2 regions of the Actinomadura sp. RB99 genome follow, and region 2 is predicted to be linked to the other one. Evidence: riboswitches for the same ligand, from Rfam matches in the RefSeq annotation. Region 2 holds a riboswitch; the other holds the start of a gene.

Region 1 (8,996 bases), on a different contig from region 2:
CGAGCAGGTGCGGCGCACCGTGATCGCCTACGAGCCGGTCTGGGCGATCGGCACCGGCGAGGTCGCCACCCCGCAGGACGCGCAGGAGGTCTGCGCGGCGATCCGCACCCGGCTCGCCGAGCTGTACGACGGCGGAGTGGCCGACCAGGTGCGTATCCTGTACGGCGGCTCGGTGAAGGGCGACAACATCGCCAGGCTGATGGCGCAGGCCGACGTGGACGGCGCGTTGGTCGGTGGTGCCAGCCTCGACCCGGGCGAGTTCGTCAAGATCTGCCGGTATCGGGATCTCCCGGCCTGATCAAAACTGATCAATTCCGCGTGACATGGGGGTTCTTGCCGAACCAGCCGGTAGTTCGTCGTACCCTTCGTAGCTGACGGGTAAACCGCCCGGCTCGATCCTCCGTCCCTACAGACGAGGCCCCGTACCGCGGGGCCGGCCAGAGAAGGCGCTGAAGAACTGTGATCATCGCAACGTCCATCGTGCTCATCGTCACGAGCCTGCTGATGGTGGTCCTCGTCCTGATGCACAAGGGCAAGGGCGGGGGACTGTCCGACATGTTCGGCGGCGGCATCTCGTCGTCGCTCGGCGGCTCGTCGGTGGTGGAGCGCAACCTGGACCGGCTGACGATCGGCGTCGGGGTGGTCTGGTTCGCCTCGATCATCGTGCTCGGGCTGCTGTTCAAGCACAAGGGCGTCGGCTGAGCCGCCCCGTCCAACACGTTCGAGCGCCGCGCCGTCCTCGGAGGTCCCCTGGCGGCGGCGGCACACAAAGCGAGGAGTAGTCCGTGGGTAGTGGCAACGCGATTCGGGGCAGCCGCGTCGGGGCCGGTCCAATGGGAGAGGCGGAGCGCGGCGACGCCGCCCCCCGCGTCTGGGTGACCTTCTACTGCGCCAACCGGCACGAGACCCGCCCCAGCTTCGCGACCGACGTCGCGGTCCCGGAGACGTGGGACTGCCCGCGCTGCGGGTTCCCGGCCGGGCAGGACGCGGAGAACCCGCCGGCGCCGCCGAAGACCGAGCCCTACAAGACGCATCTGGCGTACGTGAAGGAGCGGCGCAGCGACGAGGACGGCGAGGCCATCCTCGAGGAGGCGCTCGCCAAGCTGCGCGAGAAGCGCGCCGCGGTGAAGAGGGCCCTGGAGGCCGCCGGCCGGAGCTGACCCTCCGCCCGCATCGCACCGAACCCTGGCCCGGCCCCCGTCGAGGGTGCCGGGCCATGGCCTTTTCACGCGGGCGGCCCGGACGGAACGGGGGCGCCCCTCAGCGGGACGGCGCGCTTAGCAGGAGGGGGCGCAGAGCCGGCGCGCGGTGGCCTCGCCGAAGATCCGCAGGATGTCCTGCGGGGCGCGGGCGGTGTAGACGCTGCCGCCGGTGGCGTCGGCGAGCCGCCGCAGTTCGGCGGTGTCGACGTCCGGGCCGAAGCCGATGACGATGATCTGCACCGGGCGGGTCTCGTCGCGCCCGGCGCGCAGCGCGGCGACGGTGCGGTCCAGGGTGGGCCCGCCGGGGTCCTCGTCGCGTCCGTCGGTGAACACCAGCACCGTGTTGACCATCTCCGGCCGGTAGGTGCGGCGCATGTACCGGACGGCGTCGAGGACCGTGTCGTACAGGCCGGTCGCGCCGTCCGGCTTCGGACGCAGCGTGGCCAGCGCGCTGAGGATGCGCTGCCGCCGCGTGACCGACCCGATCCGCCCGCCGAGCGGACCCATGGGGACGGTCTGCCGCCAGTCGCGGTCGCCGTCCAGCCGGGTGGAGAAGATCCACTGGCCGAGTTCGGTGTCGTCGGGCTGCAGGGCGAGCCCCTCCTGCGAGGCCTGCGCGATCGCCTGCAGCCGCGTCAGCCGGGACCCGGGCACCGGCAGCGCCATCGATCCCGAGACGTCGATCACCGAGAGCATCCGGGAGCCGAGCGTCAGCCGGGCCCATTCCTGCGCCGTCCGCCGGACCAGGGCGGGGTCGGGTTCGGCGAGGGCGGCGGGCGGGGCGGCGGCGAGGCCGTCCGTCCGGCCGAACGCGTCCGGCGCGCGACCGGCGGGATCGCGGAAGCCCGCCGCCTGGAAGCGGTCGAGGGCCTCACCGCCGCGCAGCGCGCGCTCGAACAGCCGCGCGCCGGGCCGGTCGTCGACGACCGTGAACGGATAGTCCAGCCACAGGGTCCCGTCCTGCGGGTAGACGGCCTGGACGGCGGCCGCCGGGTCCTTCCGGTCGTGCTCCCACACCGCCTGCTCGGGGACGGCCAGGACGGCCGCCGGACGCGCGGCGGCCCCGGACAGCGCGCCGAACTCGCGGGCCACGTCCGGTGCGGTGCTCTCCCGCACCGACCGCGCGAACGCCGCGAACGACGCGTCGCCCTCGCGCTCCCGCGCGATCAGCAGCGACGCGATCCCGGCCCCGGTGCGGGACGGGTCGGCCAGGGTGAGCCGGACGGCCAGGGAGCGCCGCTCGTCGGGCTCGGCCGCGTCCAGGAGGGCCTTCCAGGTGCCGGGGGTCCCGGCGGCCCGCGAGCGCGGCACGGCGGCGACCAGCGGCGTGCGCGCCAGGGGGCCTCCCACCGTGCGCGGCGGCCGCGCGAGCATCCGCAGCCACAGCGAGGAGTCGGGCACCCACACGTCCGGGCGGCGCACGCCCGCGCCGGCGGGGATCTGCCCGGACAGCAGCGCCGTCACGCCCGCCGGACCCGCCGCCCGCACGGTGACCCGGACGCACTTCCCGCGCGCCCGGTGGTCCGCGCCGTTGAAGGCGCCGGCGACCGCCGAGACCGCCGGCGCCAGTTCGGGCGCGACGGCCGCGTCGACCGTCGTCACACCGCCCGAGCACGACGTGATCGCCGACAGCGCGTAGACCGACGTGCCGAGCACCGCCGCGATCGCCATGCACACGACCGCCACGACCCGTCGCGCGCGCCGGGTCCGCCGTCGCGCGCGCCGTCCCGTTTCCCGATGCGCCCCGCTCACGATGACCTCGACTCCCCGTTGGGCGGCCCGCGCCGCCGCTGTGGGCCGCCAATTGTCGGCGTCCTGCGGGACGGGAGGCATCGGCGAAATCACCAGTCCCTCCCGCCCCGCGCTGGAGCCCGGCGCACAACGCCGAATATTCTTCGGGCAACACCACGTCGCGGCGCATCTTCCGTGCGGGAGTTCGGGACGCGGCGGCGAGTTCGGGAGGGGACCCCATGGACGCGGTCGACCAGGCGATCCTGCGGCGGTTGCAGCGGGACGGGCGGCAGACCAACAGGGAACTGGCCGAGGCGGTCGGGATCGCGCCGTCCACGGCGCTGGAGCGGACGCGGGCGCTGCGCTCGCGCGGCGTCATCACCGGCTTCCACGCGGCGGTCGACTTCGAGCGGCTCGGCCGCGGTGTCCAGGCGCTGATCTCGATCCGGATCCGGCCGCAGTCGCGTGAGGCGATCGAGTCGGCGCGCGACAGCATGGCCGCGATGCCCGAGGCCGTGGGCGTGTTCGTCGTGACGGGCAACGAGGACCTGTTCGTCCACGTGGCGGTGCCCAGCACCACGTACCTGCGGGACTTCGTGCTCGACCGGCTGGCCCGCCGCAAGGAGTTCGTGGACGTCCGCACCCTCGTGGTGTACGACTACGTCCAGCCGAAGGAGCAGGGCGAACTTCCGGCGGCCGACGGCCGGACGGGGCGAACGCCGTACGCCTGAGAGCGCGTTGACCGTCCCGAAATCGAAGAACCGGCGGGACCTCGCCTCGAGTCCGAACATATGACGGCTCAGCGCACCGACAGCCGCATGCCTGCCTAGCTTCGGAGGCATGGACCGACGAAACAACCCTTCCGCAGCGCTGCTGGTCCTGGCCGCCGGAGTCCTGTGGGGGACGGTCGGCCCGGCGCAGGTGCTGGCCGGCTCCGCCGCGAACCCGGTCGCGGTCGGCGGCGCCCGGATCGTCTCCGGCGGGGTGATCCTCGCCGCCCTGGTGCTCGTGGCCGATCCGCGGGCGTTCCGGACGCTGTCGCGGCGCACGTGGCCGCCGGTGGCCGCCGCGTCCGCCGCCACCGGGATCTTCCAGGCGTCGTTCTTCAGCGCGGTCGGCCGGACGGGCGCCGCGGTCGCGACCGCCGTGGTGTTCGGGCTCGCGCCCGTCTCGACGGGCCTGTGCGAGAGGCTGGTCCTCCGGACGCGGCTCAGCGGGCGCTGGTGGGCGGGGACGGCCTGTGCGATCGGCGGCGTCGCGCTGCTGATGGCGCCGGGCCCCGACGCCCGCGTCGACCTGCTCGGCGTCGGGCTCAGCCTGGTCGCCGGGACGTGCTTCGGCGTCTACACGGTGTCGGCGAAGGTCCTGACCGGCCGGAGCGGGCCGGGCGGCGGCGCCACCGGGATGGCGGCGGCGGTGTCGGTGACGCTGCTGGCCGGCGGGTCGGTGCTGCTGCCCTGGACGCTCGCGGACCTGCCCGCGCTCGCGGCGCCGCGGTCGGCGGCCCTGGTGGCGTGGCTCGGCGTCGCCGCGACCGCCGCCGCGTACATGTTCTTCGTCACGGGCCTGAACCGGGTGAGCGCCGCGACGGCCGGGACGCTGAGCCTCGCCGAGCCGCTGGTGGCCGCCGTCCTGGCCGTGGCGGTCCTGGGGGAGCGGATGTCGGGGCGGGTCGCGGCCGGGGCCGTGCTGCTGCTCGGCGGGCTGGCCGTGGTGTCGATCCCCGCGCGGAGCCGCCGGACCCGCCGGACGCGGCGGGGGCCGGAGGCGGCTCGCTATGATGTGGCGAACGCGACTGGCGCAGTCAAGGTGGAGACGACCACCGGGGAGCGAAACTAGTCCGCACACCGCGCGCCTGGGTGTACGGGTCCCCTGGCCGGGGCGCCCGCAGCGCGTTCCGGCGCGAGCAGCGCGGAGGTAGTCGTGCACGAGCCCGCCGTCCCCCATCTGCAGGCCGCGGATCCCGAGATCGCCGGGCTGGTCGAGGCGGAGGCCCGCCGCCAGTTCGAGAAGATCCGGCTGATCGCCTCGGAGAACTACGTGTCGCCGGCGGTGCTGGAGGCCACCGGCTCCGTCCTGACCAACAAGTACTCCGAGGGGTACGCGGGCAAGCGGTACTACGAGGGCCAGCAGAACGTCGACCCGATCGAGCTGGCCGCCATCGCCCGGGCCGAGGAGCTGTTCGGCGTCGAGCACGCCAACGTCCAGCCGTACTCCGGCTCGCCCGCGAACCTCGCCGTCTACATGGCGTTCCTCGACCCCGGCGACCCGGTGATGGGCCTGTCGCTGCCGATGGGCGGCCACCTGACGCACGGCTGGTCGGTGTCGGCGACGGGCAGGTGGTTCACGCCCGTCCGGTACGAGGTCCGCGCCGACACCGGCCGCGTCGACATGGACGAGGTCCGCGACCTCGCGCTGAAGGAGCGGCCGAAGCTGATCTGGTGCGGCGGGACGGCGGTGCCCCGCACCATCGACTTCCCGGCGTTCGCCGAGATCGCCCGCGAGGTCGGGGCGGTGCTGGCCGCCGACATCGCGCACATCGCGGGCCTGGTCGCCGGCGGCGCGCACCCGTCCCCGGTGGGCCACGCCGACGTGATCACCACGACCACGCACAAGACGCTGCGCGGCCCGCGCGGCGCGATGATCATGTCGACGGCCGAGCACGCGAAGGCGGTGGACAAGGCCGTCTTCCCCGGCCTGCAGGGCGGCCCGCACAACCACACCACCGCCGCGATCGCCGTCGCGCTGAAGGAGGCCGCGACGCCGGACTTCTCCCGGTACGCCCACCAGGTCGTGGCGAACGCGAAGGCGCTCGCGGGGGCGCTGCTGGAGCGCGGCTACGACCTGATCTCCGGCGGCACCGACAACCACCTGATCCTCATCGACCTGACGAACAAGGGCGTCGCGGGCAAGCCCGCCGCGCAGGCCCTGGACCGCGCCGGCATCGAGCTGAACTACAACGCGGTCCCGTTCGACCCGCGCAAGCCGTTCGACCCGTCGGGGCTGCGGCTCGGCACCGGCGCGATCACCACCCGCGGGCTGGACGAGGCGCGGATGCCGCGGATCGCGGCCTGGATCGACGAGGTCGTGCGGGCCGCCGCCCGGGGGGACGAGACGGCCGTCGAGCGGGTCGCGGGCGAGGTCCGCGAGATGCTGGCGGGCTACCCGATGCCGGGGTGGGCGCCCACCCCCTGAATCAGGACGCGCGCAGGATCGTGATCATGCGCCAGGCCTCGGGATCGGTGAGGGCCACCGCGTCCGCACCGGTCCCGAAGTCGCCGTACCGGGCGGCGACGTCCAGCCCGCCCGCGAGCCGGATCGCCGCGTCGAGCTCGGTCGCGGTCCAGAACCGGTAGGGGACGACGTCCTCGATGACGCGGGTCGCGCCGTCCGCCTCGATCGTCATCGTCACGCGGTCGTCGGCGATCTGGGTGACGGGGTCGAGCAGGTCGGTGGGCTCGCCCCACCGGACGGTGGCGCGCACGCCGTCGCGCTCGACCGTCCAGCCGGTGCTGACGCTCGGGTCGTCCGAGAGCCGGTCGCGCGGGTGCGACATCTCGATCACGTACAGCCCGCCGGGCGCCAGGTGCGCGGCGACGCGGCGCAGGTGCGCGACGAACGCGTCCAGCGTCATCAGGTGGGACGTGGAGTCCAGCATGGTCAGCACCAGGTCGAACCGGCGGCCGAGGTCGAACGCCGTCATGTCGTCCTGGACGACCTCGACCGCGACCCCGGCGCGCCCGGCCTCGCGCGCCGCGTACGCGCACATCGCCGGGTTCAGGTCCAGCGCGGTCGCGGTCAGGCCGCGGCGGGCCAGCTCGCGGGCGTGCTCGGCGGGCCCGGCGGCCAGCTCCAGCACCGTCCGGACCGGGCCCGCCGCATCCGGGCGGTGCTCGGCGCACCAGCCGAGGAGCACGCCGGTCTCGGCGCCCACGTCGCGGAACGAGCAGGCCAGCTCGTAGGCCCAGGGGTCGTCATAGATGCCGGTCACCCCGCCATCCTGCCAGCGCCCCGGGGGCGGGGCGGCCGTCCGCCCGCAGCCTGATCTCCACGATGGACGGCTCCTCGGTGCGCCGGGTCCGGCCGCCGAGCGAGGTCAGCAGGCGCCGCATCCGCACGTTCTCGCTCAGCGCGGTCGCGCGCAGCTCCACCAGGCCGCGCTCGCGGGCCAGCGCCAGCAGCAGCTCGGCGAGCGCGCGGCCGAGGCCGCGGCCCTGCCAGCCGTCCTCGACCAGGAACGCCAGTTCCGCGACGCCCGGGTCGAGCACGTGGATCAGGTGCGCGAGGGCGAGCAGCGATCCGTCCGGGCCCTCGGCGACGAGCGTCAGGCCGTGCGCCGGGTCGCAGAACCGCTCGATCGCCCGCGGCGGCGGGTACGGCTTCGGGCTGAAGTAGCGCATCCGGCGGCTGTCCAGCGAGCACCGCTCGTGCAGCTCGCGGATCGCGGGGGCGTCGCGGCGCTCGATCGGCCGGACGGTCACGTGCGTCCCGTCGCGCAGCGGCAGCCGGCGGGACGCCGGGCGCGGCGGCTCGGCGGGCAGCGCCGCGCGGACGAGCGCGTCGGCGCGCGCCGCCTCCGTCGCGGTGAACGGCAGGCCGTAGCGCCGGAGCCGGACGGCCCGCCCGTGCCCCAGCGGGACGGTCAGGACGTACTCGTCGTCCGCGTCGGCGCGGTCGGAGGGGCGCGCCCAGGCGGACTCGTCGGCGCGCAGCAGGTCGGCGAGGACCTCCGGGACCGCGTGGGGCTCGGCGCGCAGCCGGGAGGCCAGCACCAGCGCCCGCGTGGGCTCGTCCACCAGCTCGTGCGGCCGGGCCGGGCGGACGGCCGTGCGCGCGCCGCCCGCCGCGGCGAGCGCCTCGGCCAGCTCCCGCGGCCCGGCGGTGCCGGCCGGGACGTCCACGAGGAACTCGTCGACCACGCCGCCGGCGTCCACCTGGACGGACAGGGCGAGGATGTTGGCGCCGCGGCCGGCCAGCGCGGCGGTCAGCAGGGCCAGCCTTCCCGGCCGGTCCTCGATCTCGGTGCGGATGCGGAGCAGCGGCATGGAACGTTCCCTTCGCGGGCCGCCGGCCGGGTCGCGGGCGATCCGGGTCCGGCCGGTGTCCGGTGCGGACGTGGCCACTCTGGTTCACGGCTGTTACGCGGGCGCTACGTCATCGTGAGCGCGCGGTTTCACATTCCGGACGAGGGCTTGAGAGGCCCGACGCGACGGCCTAGCGTGCGGTAAGTGATCGACCCCGTGAGCGGTGAGCACGTCAACGACCCACCCCGGAACGGGCCGCCGTCGGCCCGCCTGCCCCTGCTGTCCCCGGCCTCGCTCGGCGCCGAGCAGCAGGCCGTGTACGAGGCCCTGACCGGCGGCCCCCGCATGGACGGCGACGCCGCGCCCGCGGCCGGCGGCGACGCCCCTCCGGGCTCCCGGGCGAAGGCCCGCGCGCTCGGGTTCATGGACGACGAGGGCCGCCTGCTCGGCCCGTTCAACGCCATGCTGTACAGCCCGGCCGTCGGGATGCCGCTGCAGGACCTCGGCGCCGCCCTCCGGTTCCGCACCGCCTTCACCAAGCGCGAGCGGGAGATCGCGACCCTCGTCGTCGCCGCGCACGTGCGCTCGGACTACGAGTGGTACGCGCATGAGCGGCTCGGCCGGCGCGCGGGCCTGCGCGAGGACGAGCTGGACGCGCTGCGCGAAGGCCGGGCACCGATGCTCGCCGACGCCCGCGAACGCCTCGTCCACGAGGCCGCCCGGCAGCTCGTCGCCGAGAACGACCTCGCCGACGCCGTCTACACCGAGGCGGTCGCGACCCTCGGCCGGCCCGCCCTCGTCGAGCTCGTCACGCTCGTCGGCTACTACGCGGCGCTGGCGACGCAGCTGCGGGTGTTCCGGGTCGGCGTGCCCGACGGGGAGCCCGCCCCGCACTGGCCCGAGCCCGCCGCCGGCGGCCGGGCGCCCGACGAGTGAGGCCCGCGATGACCGAGACGCTGCTGACGAGACGGCTCGCCCTGCACCCCATCGGCATGACCGACCACCACGCGCTGCGCACGCACTGGACCGGCCCGGTCGT
Region 2 (8,996 bases):
AACCGGTGGCCCGCGGTGCACCGGCTCGACGCGGCGGTCCTGTTCCGCTTGGCGCTGGAGAAGGCGCCCGGTGGCAGCGTGCTTCACGGGGTGGCGGAAACCGGCGTCACGTTGAGGAGCGTCGCGGAGACGATCGCGCGGGGGCTGGGGCTGCCCGCGGTCTCACTGTCCCCGGACGAGGCCGCCGCCCATTTCCCCAGCCCGTTCATGGCCATCGTGTACGGCTTCGACGCGCCCGCGTCCGCGTCGTCCACGCGGGAGTTGCTCGGCTGGACGCCCGTCCACCCGACGCTGCTCGACGACCTGGAGCACGGCGACTACCTCAAGGGCTAGCGGGACCGCGAGCGGCGCCGCTCCGCTACGGCCGCCGCCAGGAACAGCGCCACCGTCACCCCCGCGGCCACCTGTCCGGGACGCTTGACCTGGTCCCTGGCCTCGCCGCACCGGACGTCGCGCTGGAGATCGACCTCGCCGGTCGGGTCGTTCTTCGCCGGGTGATCGTCGCTGGGCGTCCGGGAGAACCACACCGAGCCGCAGCTCTCCGTCTCGACGCCCACCTTGATGTGCGTCGGCCAGAGACCGAAAACGGCCACGGCGAGCAGCGAGCAGAACCCGAGGACGGCGAGGAGGCGCGGCAAGGACATAGAGGCATCATGGATCACTCGCCGCCGCCGAGACAGGGGCTTGAACCGGGCCATCACTAATCCCCGGGTTTCGGACAGGGGCGCCGGCGGAGAGCGGCTCTTCATGAAGGGACGGGGCGCGGCGACAGTAGGATCCGGCTGGAGGGCAGGCGCGAGGCGATCGGAGAGACATGCACCCCAGCTCTGACGGCGCGGCGCCCCGCGAGGAGGACCTCGACAGGTCCGCACCCGCAGACGAGGCCTCGGAGCGGCCGTCCGGCGGAGCGGACACCGGGACGGACGGCGAACGGCCCGGTGACGGCGCGGCGGAACCGGCGAAGGGGAAGAAGAAGGGGTCGTTCTGGAAGGAACTGCCCGTCCTCATCGTCGTCGCCGTGGTGCTCGCCCTCGTGGTGAAGACGTTCCTTGTGCAGGCCTTCTACATCCCGTCGGGCTCCATGCAGAACACGCTGGAGATCGGCGACCGGGTCCTCGTCAACAAGATCGTTTACCACACGCGGGACGTCAAGCGCGGCGACATCGTGGTGTTCAACGGCATGGACTCGTGGGACCCCGAGGTGACGTACACGACGCCGAAGAACCCGGTGGCGCGGTTCTTCCGGTGGGTCGGCGGCGCCTTCGGGGTCGCCCCCGGCGAGAAGGACTACATCAAGCGGGTCATCGGCGTGCCGGGCGACCACGTGAAATGCTGCGACGCGCAGGGCCGCGTGTCCGTCAACGGGGTGGCCCTGGACGAGCGGTCGTACCTCTACACCGATCCCGTCACGCACGAGCAGAACAAGCCGTCCGAGCAGCCGTTCGACGTGACGGTGAAGCCGGGGACCCTGTGGGTCATGGGCGACCACCGGGAGCTGTCCGCGGACTCGCGCGCGCATCGGAGCGACCCCGGCGGCGGCGCGATCCCGCGGGGCCGGGTCATCGGCCGCGCCTTCGTCGTCGTGTGGCCCGTGAACCGGATGAAGATGCTCCCCATCCCCGGCACGTTCGATCGGGCCATCGGCGCTCTCGCGCCCGCGACGCCGGTCGCGCTGGGACTGGCGGCGGCGACGCCGGTCGTCCTGCTGCGGCGCCGCTCGCGTAAGGGCTGATGAGCGGGGCCGTCAGGTCTCCAGTCGGCGCGGGAGACGTCCTTCCCCTCGGCCCCCTCGACGCCTGACCGCCGCAGGAATTTGACCGGGGGTTTCTGCGCAGCGCGATCTTCGCGGGTAGGGAGGAGGAAGATCGATCGCGTCGGCTCCGGGGGGAGGGCGGGTGGCCGGCACCACCGCGACCCAGCCTCGCGCGCTGCTGGCGCTGTCGCTGCCCGCACTGCTGATCGGCGTGGGGGCGAGCCTGCTCCTGCTCGGCGTGAGCACGGTCGCCGAGGCGCTGCAGAAAGCCGTCTGGGACCGGCTCCCGCACGCCCTCGGCATCGGCGGGGAGCCCGCCTGGTGGACGGTCCTGATCCTCGTCCTGGCGGGCGTCGCGGTCGGCCTCGTCGTCTGGAAGGTGCCGGGCCACGCGGGACCCGACCCGGCCACCGAGGGCCTCGTCGCGCCGCCGATGCCCGCGCCCGTCGTCCCGAGCCTGCTGCTCGCCACCGTCCTCACGCTCGCGGGCGGGGTCAGCCTCGGCCCGGAGAACCCGATCACCGCGGTCAACGTCGCGCTGGCGTTCGCGCTCGGGCGGCGCTTCCTGCCCAGGGTCCCGGGCGAGGCGTGGGTGGGGCTCGCGGCGGCCGGGACGATCGGCGCGCTGTTCGGCACTCCGGTCGCCGCGGCGCTCATCCTGTCGGAGACGATGACGGGCGAGTCCGGCACCCCGCTGTGGGACCGCCTGTTCGCGCCGCTCGTCGCCGCCGGCGCCGGGGCGCTCACCACCGTCGTGCTCGCCGCGCCGGTGCTGGCGGTGGACGTCCCCGGCTACCCCGGCTTCACGCTCGTCGACCTGGTCAGCGGCTCGGTCATCGCCCTCGCCGCGTGCGCGCTCGGGCTGGTGCTGGTGTACGCGTTCCCGTACGTCCACGCCGCCTTCCACCGGCTGCCGGGCCCGGTCGCCGCGCTCGTGGCCGGCGGGGCGGCGCTCGGCGTGCTCGGCGCGATCGGCGGCCGGATCACCCTGTTCAAGGGCCTGAGCGAGATGAAGACCCTCACCGAGCACGTGTCGTCGCACTCGACGGGCGGGCTGCTGCTGATCGTCGTGGTGAAGCTGGCCGCGCTGCTGATCGCCGCGTCGTGCGGGTTCCGCGGCGGGCGGATCTTCCCGTCGGTGTTCACGGGCGTCGCGATCGGGCTGCTCGCGAACCGGCTGGTGGACGACGTCCCGGTGTCCCTCGCGATCAGCGCGGGGGTGCTCGGGCTGCTCGTCGCCGTCACCCGGCAGGGCTGGCTGAGCCTGTTCATGGCGGTCACCGTCGTCACCGACATCAAGCTGCTGCCGCTGATGTGCGTCGTCATCCTGCCGCCGTGGCTGCTGGCCGTCGGGCGCCCGCCGATGCTCGTCAAGGAGGGCTGACGAGGCGCGGAGCGTCAGCCCGCCAGGGCCCGGAGGCTCTCGCGGAGCGACTGCGTGGTGGCGAGGACGGCGGTGGGCTCGTAGCCGCAGTGGGCCATGCAGTTGTCGCAGCGCGGGTCGCGGCCGCGGCCGTAGGCGTCCCAGTCGGTGGTCTCCAGCAGCTCCTTCCAGGAGGCGGCGTAGCCGTCGGCGAGCAGGTAGCAGGGCTTCTGCCAGCCGAGGAGCGAGTACGACGGCACGCCCCACGGCGTGCACGCGAACTCGCGCCGGCCTTCGAGGAAGTCGAGGTAGAGCGGGGAGTGGTTGAGGCGCCAGCGCCGCCGGCGGCCGCCCGCGAACGCCTGCCGGAACAGGTCGCGGGTCTGCTGGACGCCGAGGAACCGGTCCTGGTCGGGGGCCTTCTCGTAGGCGTAGCCGGGCGCGATCTCCATCCGGTCGACGCCGAGCTCGTCGTTCAGGTAGTCCAGGGTCTCCCGGATGGTCTCGGGGGTGTCGGTGTTGTAGAACGTCGAGTTCGTGTAGACGGTGAACCCGGCGGCCTTGGCGGCCCGGATCGCGTCCACGGCCTCGTCGAAGACGCCGTCCTTGCTGACGGACTCGTCGTGGCGCTCCTTCAGCCCGTCGATGTGCACCATCCAGGCGAAGTCGCGGTGCGGGCGGAAGCGGTGCAGGTGCTTGCGCAGCAGCACCGCGTTGGTGCACAGGACGACGAACTTGCGGCGCCGCAGCAGCTCGACGACGATCCGGTCGATCTGCGGGTGCATGAGCGGCTCGCCGCCGGCGATCGACACCATCGGCGCGCCGCACTCCTCGACGGCGGCCACCGCCTGCTCCACCGGCATCCGCTGCTTGAGCAGCGACGCGGGCTGCTGGATCTTGCCGCAGCCGGCGCACTTGAGGTTGCAGGCGAACAGCGGTTCCAGCTCCATGATCATCGGGAACTTCGCGGTGCCGCGGATCCGCTGCCGCACCAGATGGGTCCCGATCTTGACCGCCAGCCGCATGGGCAGTCCCATGTGCGCCTCCCTGAGCCGCGGGTGTCGTCCGTGCGCCGGACCGTCCCGGCATCCGGACGATGCTCCATACAGCGAGTATGAAACATGGTGGCTGTACGTCAATATAGGTTCGCGGGTATGACGCCGTCCCGACGCGCCGAGCACGCCGCCGACACCCGCGCCGCCCTGCTGGCCGCCGCCCGCGCGCTGTTCGCCGAGCGCGGCTACGCCGCCACCGGCACCGAGGACGTCGTCGCCGCCGCCCGCGTCACCCGCGGCGCGCTCTACCACCACTTCCGCGACAAGGCCGCGCTGTTCGCCGCCGTGGTCGAGCAGGTCGGCGCGGAGCTGGCCGAGCGGCTGATCCGCCAGCAGCTCGACCGGCCCGCGGCGGGCGGCCCGCTGGCCCAGATCCGGGACGGCCTCGCCGCGTTCCTCGACACCTGCGTCGACAGCGACTTCCAGCGCCTCGTGCTCGTCGAGGGCCCCATCGTGCTCGGCGCCGACGCCTGGAACGACCTCGCGGAACGGCACGGCCTGCGGCTGCTCACCGAGTGGCTGGAGCGCGCGATGGACGCCGGCGAGCTCGACCGGCAGCCGCCGGGCGTGCTGGCCCGGCTGATCGTCGCGATGATCATCGAGGCGAGCCTCGTCATCGCGCGCGCCGCCGACCATGCCGCCGCGCGCGCCGAGGTCGGCGCCGTCCTCGACCGCACCCTCCGCGGCCTCCGGCCGGCCTGAGCGTGCCACCGGCCGGCCTGAGCGGGCCTCCGGCCGGGCTGACCACCGGGCGCCGCCTGCGGTTACAGTGTGGGCGGGCCGTGACTGGCGCCTAGGGTGGAGCACCACCGGGGAGCGGCCCGCCACCGCCGCCGTGCGCCTGGGCGATCCATGACGACGCCCGGGAGCGGTCGCCGATGCGGACACTTCTGATCGACAACTACGACTCGTTCACGTTCAACCTGTACCAGCTGCTGGGCGAGGTGAACGGGCGGCCGCCGACGGTCGTCCGCAACGACGCCGACTGGTCGGGGCTGTCCCCCGCCGACTTCGACAACGTGGTCATCTCCCCCGGGCCGGGACGTCCCGACCGCGACCGCGACATCGGCATCGGCGCCCGGGTGATCGACGAGTGGTCGCTGCCGCTGCTCGGGGTGTGCCTGGGGCACCAGGGCATCTGCCACCGGCTCGGCGGCAAGGTCGAGCACGCGCCGGAACCCGTGCACGGACAGGTCTCCCAGGTCGTCCACACCGGGGAGGGGCTCTTCGCGGGGCTGCCGTCGCCGCTGCCCGTCGTCCGGTACCACTCGCTGGCGGTCACGGCGCTGCCCGACGAGCTGGAGGCCGTCGCGTGGTCGGACGACGGCGTCCTGATGGGGGTGCGGCACCGGTCGGCGCCGATCTGGGGCATCCAGTTCCATCCCGAGTCCATCCGCACCGGTCACGGCCGCGAGCTGCTGGCCAACTTCCGCGACCTCACGCGCGCGCACCACGGCGCGGGGCCCTACCGGCTCCACGTCCACCGGCTGGCGGCGGCACCCGACCCCGAGGCGGCCTACCGGACGGTGTTCGCCGGACGTCCCGGCGCGTTCTGGCTGGACAGCGGCACGCACGCGGAGGGGACGTCGCGGTTCACGATGATGGGCGACGGCGACGGCCCGCTCGGCGAGCTGGTGACGTACCGGGTCGCGGAGCGGCGCGTCCGGGTGGACGGGCACGGCACCGTGTCGGAGCAGCCGGCCGGCTCGTTCTTCGACTACCTGGAACGGGAGGTGACCCGGCGGGCGCTGCCCGACGACGGCGATCTCCCGTTCGGGTTCCGCCTGGGCTACGTCGGCTACCTCGGGTACGAGCTGAAGGCCGAGACGGGCGGCACCGCCGCGCACGCCTCGCCCACCCCGGACGCCGCGATGGTGTTCGCCGACCGGGCGCTGGTCATCGACCACGCGGAAGGCGAGTCCTACCTGCTGCGCCTCAGCCGCCTGGCCCGCGACCCGGAGGTGGACGCGTGGTTCGCCGCGACCGCCGAGCGCGTCCGCGGCCTGCCGTCCGAGCCGGCTCCGCCGCTGACCGGGCCGCTGACCGGCGACGCGGCGGAACCGCCCGTCGAGCTGCACCACGACCGGGAGGCGTACCTCGGCCTGGTCGCCGAGTGCCTGGACGAGATCCGCGACGGGGAGTCGTACGAGATCTGCCTGTCCAACACCGCGACGGCGCGCACCGCCGTCGACCCCGCCGCCACGTTCGCGCACCTCCGGCGGGTCAGCCCCGTCCCGTACGGCGCGCTGCTCGCCTTCCCCGGCGTCGCGGTGCTCAGCGCCTCGCCGGAGCAGTTCCTCGCGGTGACGTCCGAGGGGCTGGTGCGGTCGAAGCCGATCAAGGGCACCCGGCCCCGCGGCGCCGCCCCCGGGCACGACGACGCCCTCCGCCGCGAGCTGGCGGCCAGCGAGAAGGACCGCGCCGAGAACCTCATGATCGTGGACCTCGTCCGCAACGACCTGAACACCGTCTGCGCCGTCGGCTCCGTGCGCGTCCCGCGGTTGTTCGACGTCGAGTCGTTCGCGCCCGTCCACCACCTGGTGTCCACGGTCGAGGGCAGGCTCCGCGACGGGGTGACGGCGGTCGGGTGCGCGCGCGCCGCGTTCCCGCCGGGGTCGATGACCGGCGCGCCGAAGGTCCGCACGATGGAGATCATCGACCGGCTGGAGGGGCGGGCCCGCGGCGTCTACTCCGGGGCGCTCGGCTGGTTCTCCCTCGGCGGCGCGTGCGAGCTGAGCGTCGTCAACCGGACGATCGTCGTCGCGCCCGGCGGCGCCTCCTTCAACGTGGGCGGCGCGATCGTCGCGCTGTCCGACCCGGAGGAGGAGTTCGCCGAGACCCTGGTGAAGGCCCGCGCGATGATCGCCGCCATCGCCGCGTCGGCGCCCCCGGCGCCGGAGCCGTCACCGGCCGGCGTCGCGGGGGCGCGGCCGGGCGCGGATGTGGACGCGCTCCCCCTGGCGGCCGAACAGGTTGAGGACCTCCACGGGTGAGTCCCCGGCGGGGCCGAACCAGTGCGGCAGGCGGGTGTCGAACTCGGCGGCCTCGCCCGGCCCCATGACGAGGTCGTGGTCGGCCAGGATGAGCCGCAGCCGCCCGGACAGGACGTACAGCCACTCGTAGCCCTCGTGCGTGCACGGGTCGGGGGTGTTCTGGTCCGCCGGGATGATCGACTTCCACGCCTGGAGCGGGCCCGGGTGCGGCGTCAGCGGGATCACGGTGCGGCCGTTGCGGACGACGGGCTTCGCGCGCACGCGCGGGTCGCCGACCTGCGGCGCCCCGACCAGCTCGTCCAGCGGCACCTGGTGGGCCTGCGCGATGGGCAGCAGCAGTTCGAGGCTCGGGCGGCGCTGTCCCGTCTCCAGCCTGGACAGGGTGCTCTTGGAGATGCCGGTGGCCTCGGACAGCGCCGCGAGGCTCACGCCGCGCCGGGTGCGGACGCGCTTGAGGCGGGGACCGACCTGGGCCAGCGTGTCGGCGATCGCGGCCGCCGGAGCCGGCGCGCTTGCCGGAGCCGGCGCGCCCGCCGGGGCGGGCGCGAAAGGCGGGGAGTGCTCGGTCATCCCCCCATTCCACCTCCCGCGTCCCGGAAACGGCAACGGAAGTTGTCGGGTCGGGATGCCGGGCCGGAGCATCGGCGGCGGAGGTGATCGCCGTGAACGAGGCGACGAACGACCGGGCCGGCGGCGCGCCGCGCGCCACCGGGGACGGGTCCTACGACGTGGTGGTGGTCGGCGCGGGTGCGGCCGGGCTGAACGCGGCCCTGGTGCTCGGACGGGCCCGCCGCAGGGTGGCGGTGATCGACGCCGGTGAGCCGCGCAACGCGCCCGCCGCGCACATGCACGGCTTCCTGTCCCGCGACGGGCTGCCCCCGGCGACGCTGCTGGAGCTCGGCCGCGCCGAGATCGCGCGGTACGGCGCCGGGCTGATCCGCGGACGGGTCGAGCACATCGACCCCGGCTTCCGCGTCCGCATGGACGGCGGGCCGGTGCTCGCCGCCCGCCGGATCCTCGTCGCGACCGGGCTCCGCGACGAGCTGCCGGACATCCCGGGCGTGCGCGAGCGGTGGGGCAAGGACGTGCTGCATTGCCCCTACTGCCACGGGTTCGAGGTCCGCGACCGGCCGCTCGCCGTCCTCGGCACCGGTCCCGGCGCGGTGCACCAGGCGCTGCTCCTGCGCGGATGGAGCGACGACGTCGCCTTCTTCGCCCACACGCTCGACCTGGCGGAGGAGGACTGCGAGCGGCTGGAGGCGCGCGGGCTCCGCATCGTCGAAGGCCGGGTCGAGCACCTGGTCGCCGACGGGGACGGGCTGCGGGGCGTCGCGCTCGCCGATGGCCGGGTGATCCCCCGCGCCGCCGCGTTCCTCTTCCCCCGGATGGTCCCGAACGATGCGCTGCTGACCCGGCTGGGCTGCGAGAAGGACGGCGGATGGGTCGTCACCGACCGCACCGGACGCACGAGCGTCGCGGGCGTGTGGGCGGCGGGGAACGTCGTGGACCCGCGCGCCCAGGTGGTCACGGCGGCCGGGATGGGCTCCGCCGCCGCGTTCGCGATCAACAACGACCTGCTGGACGAGGACGTCGCCGAGGCGGTCGCACGGCGCCGCGCCGCCACCGTTGGCGGTGGGGTCCGGTGAGCGCGGCGTTCAGGGGAAGGCTGCCGCTCGGCGTCTATCTGCTCGCGTTCAGCCTGTTCGCGATGGGCAGCGCGGAGTTCCTGCTCGCGGGGGTGCTGCCGGACATCGCCGACGACCTCGGCGTCGGCCTGTCGTCGGCGGGCGCGCTGATCTCGGCGTTCGCGATCGGCGTCGTGATCGGCGGGC

The links. A riboswitch is a leader RNA that binds a small molecule or an ion and turns the genes downstream of it on or off. The one in region 2 is predicted to bind ZMP and ZTP.
Region 1: another riboswitch for ZMP and ZTP. It lies ahead of glyA (serine hydroxymethyltransferase); the one in region 2 lies ahead of pabB (aminodeoxychorismate synthase component I).

The regions. Positions count from the first base shown of each region.
Region 1 covers NZ_JABMCA010000012.1:15,179-24,174, forward strand. Annotated here, with positions in the region: gene tpiA (triose-phosphate isomerase) at 1-298, shown strand, start outside; gene secG (preprotein translocase subunit SecG) at 460-702, shown strand; gene amrb99_RS13630 (RNA polymerase-binding protein RbpA) at 786-1,160, shown strand; gene amrb99_RS13635 (substrate-binding and VWA domain-containing protein) at 1,278-2,873, opposite strand; gene amrb99_RS13640 (Lrp/AsnC family transcriptional regulator) at 3,173-3,664, shown strand; gene amrb99_RS50995 (hypothetical protein) at 4,277-4,495, opposite strand; ZMP/ZTP riboswitch at 4,715-4,801, shown strand; gene glyA (serine hydroxymethyltransferase) at 4,857-6,128, shown strand; gene amrb99_RS13655 (methyltransferase domain-containing protein) at 6,130-6,924, opposite strand; gene amrb99_RS13660 (GNAT family N-acetyltransferase) at 6,908-7,978, opposite strand; gene amrb99_RS13665 (carboxymuconolactone decarboxylase family protein) at 8,162-8,893, shown strand; gene amrb99_RS13670 (GNAT family protein) at 8,902-8,996, shown strand, end outside.
Region 2 covers NZ_JABMCA010000001.1:266,132-275,127, forward strand. Annotated here, with positions in the region: gene amrb99_RS01380 (SDR family oxidoreductase) at 1-333, shown strand, start outside; gene amrb99_RS01385 (hypothetical protein) at 330-644, opposite strand; gene lepB (signal peptidase I) at 815-1,732, shown strand; gene amrb99_RS01395 (ion channel protein) at 1,896-3,137, shown strand; gene hpnH (adenosyl-hopene transferase HpnH) at 3,152-4,153, opposite strand; gene amrb99_RS01405 (TetR/AcrR family transcriptional regulator) at 4,271-4,873, shown strand; ZMP/ZTP riboswitch at 4,944-5,025, shown strand; gene pabB (aminodeoxychorismate synthase component I) at 5,050-7,164, shown strand; gene amrb99_RS01415 (XRE family transcriptional regulator) at 7,075-7,734, opposite strand; gene amrb99_RS01420 (FAD-dependent oxidoreductase) at 7,827-8,810, shown strand; gene amrb99_RS01425 (MFS transporter) at 8,807-8,996, shown strand, end outside.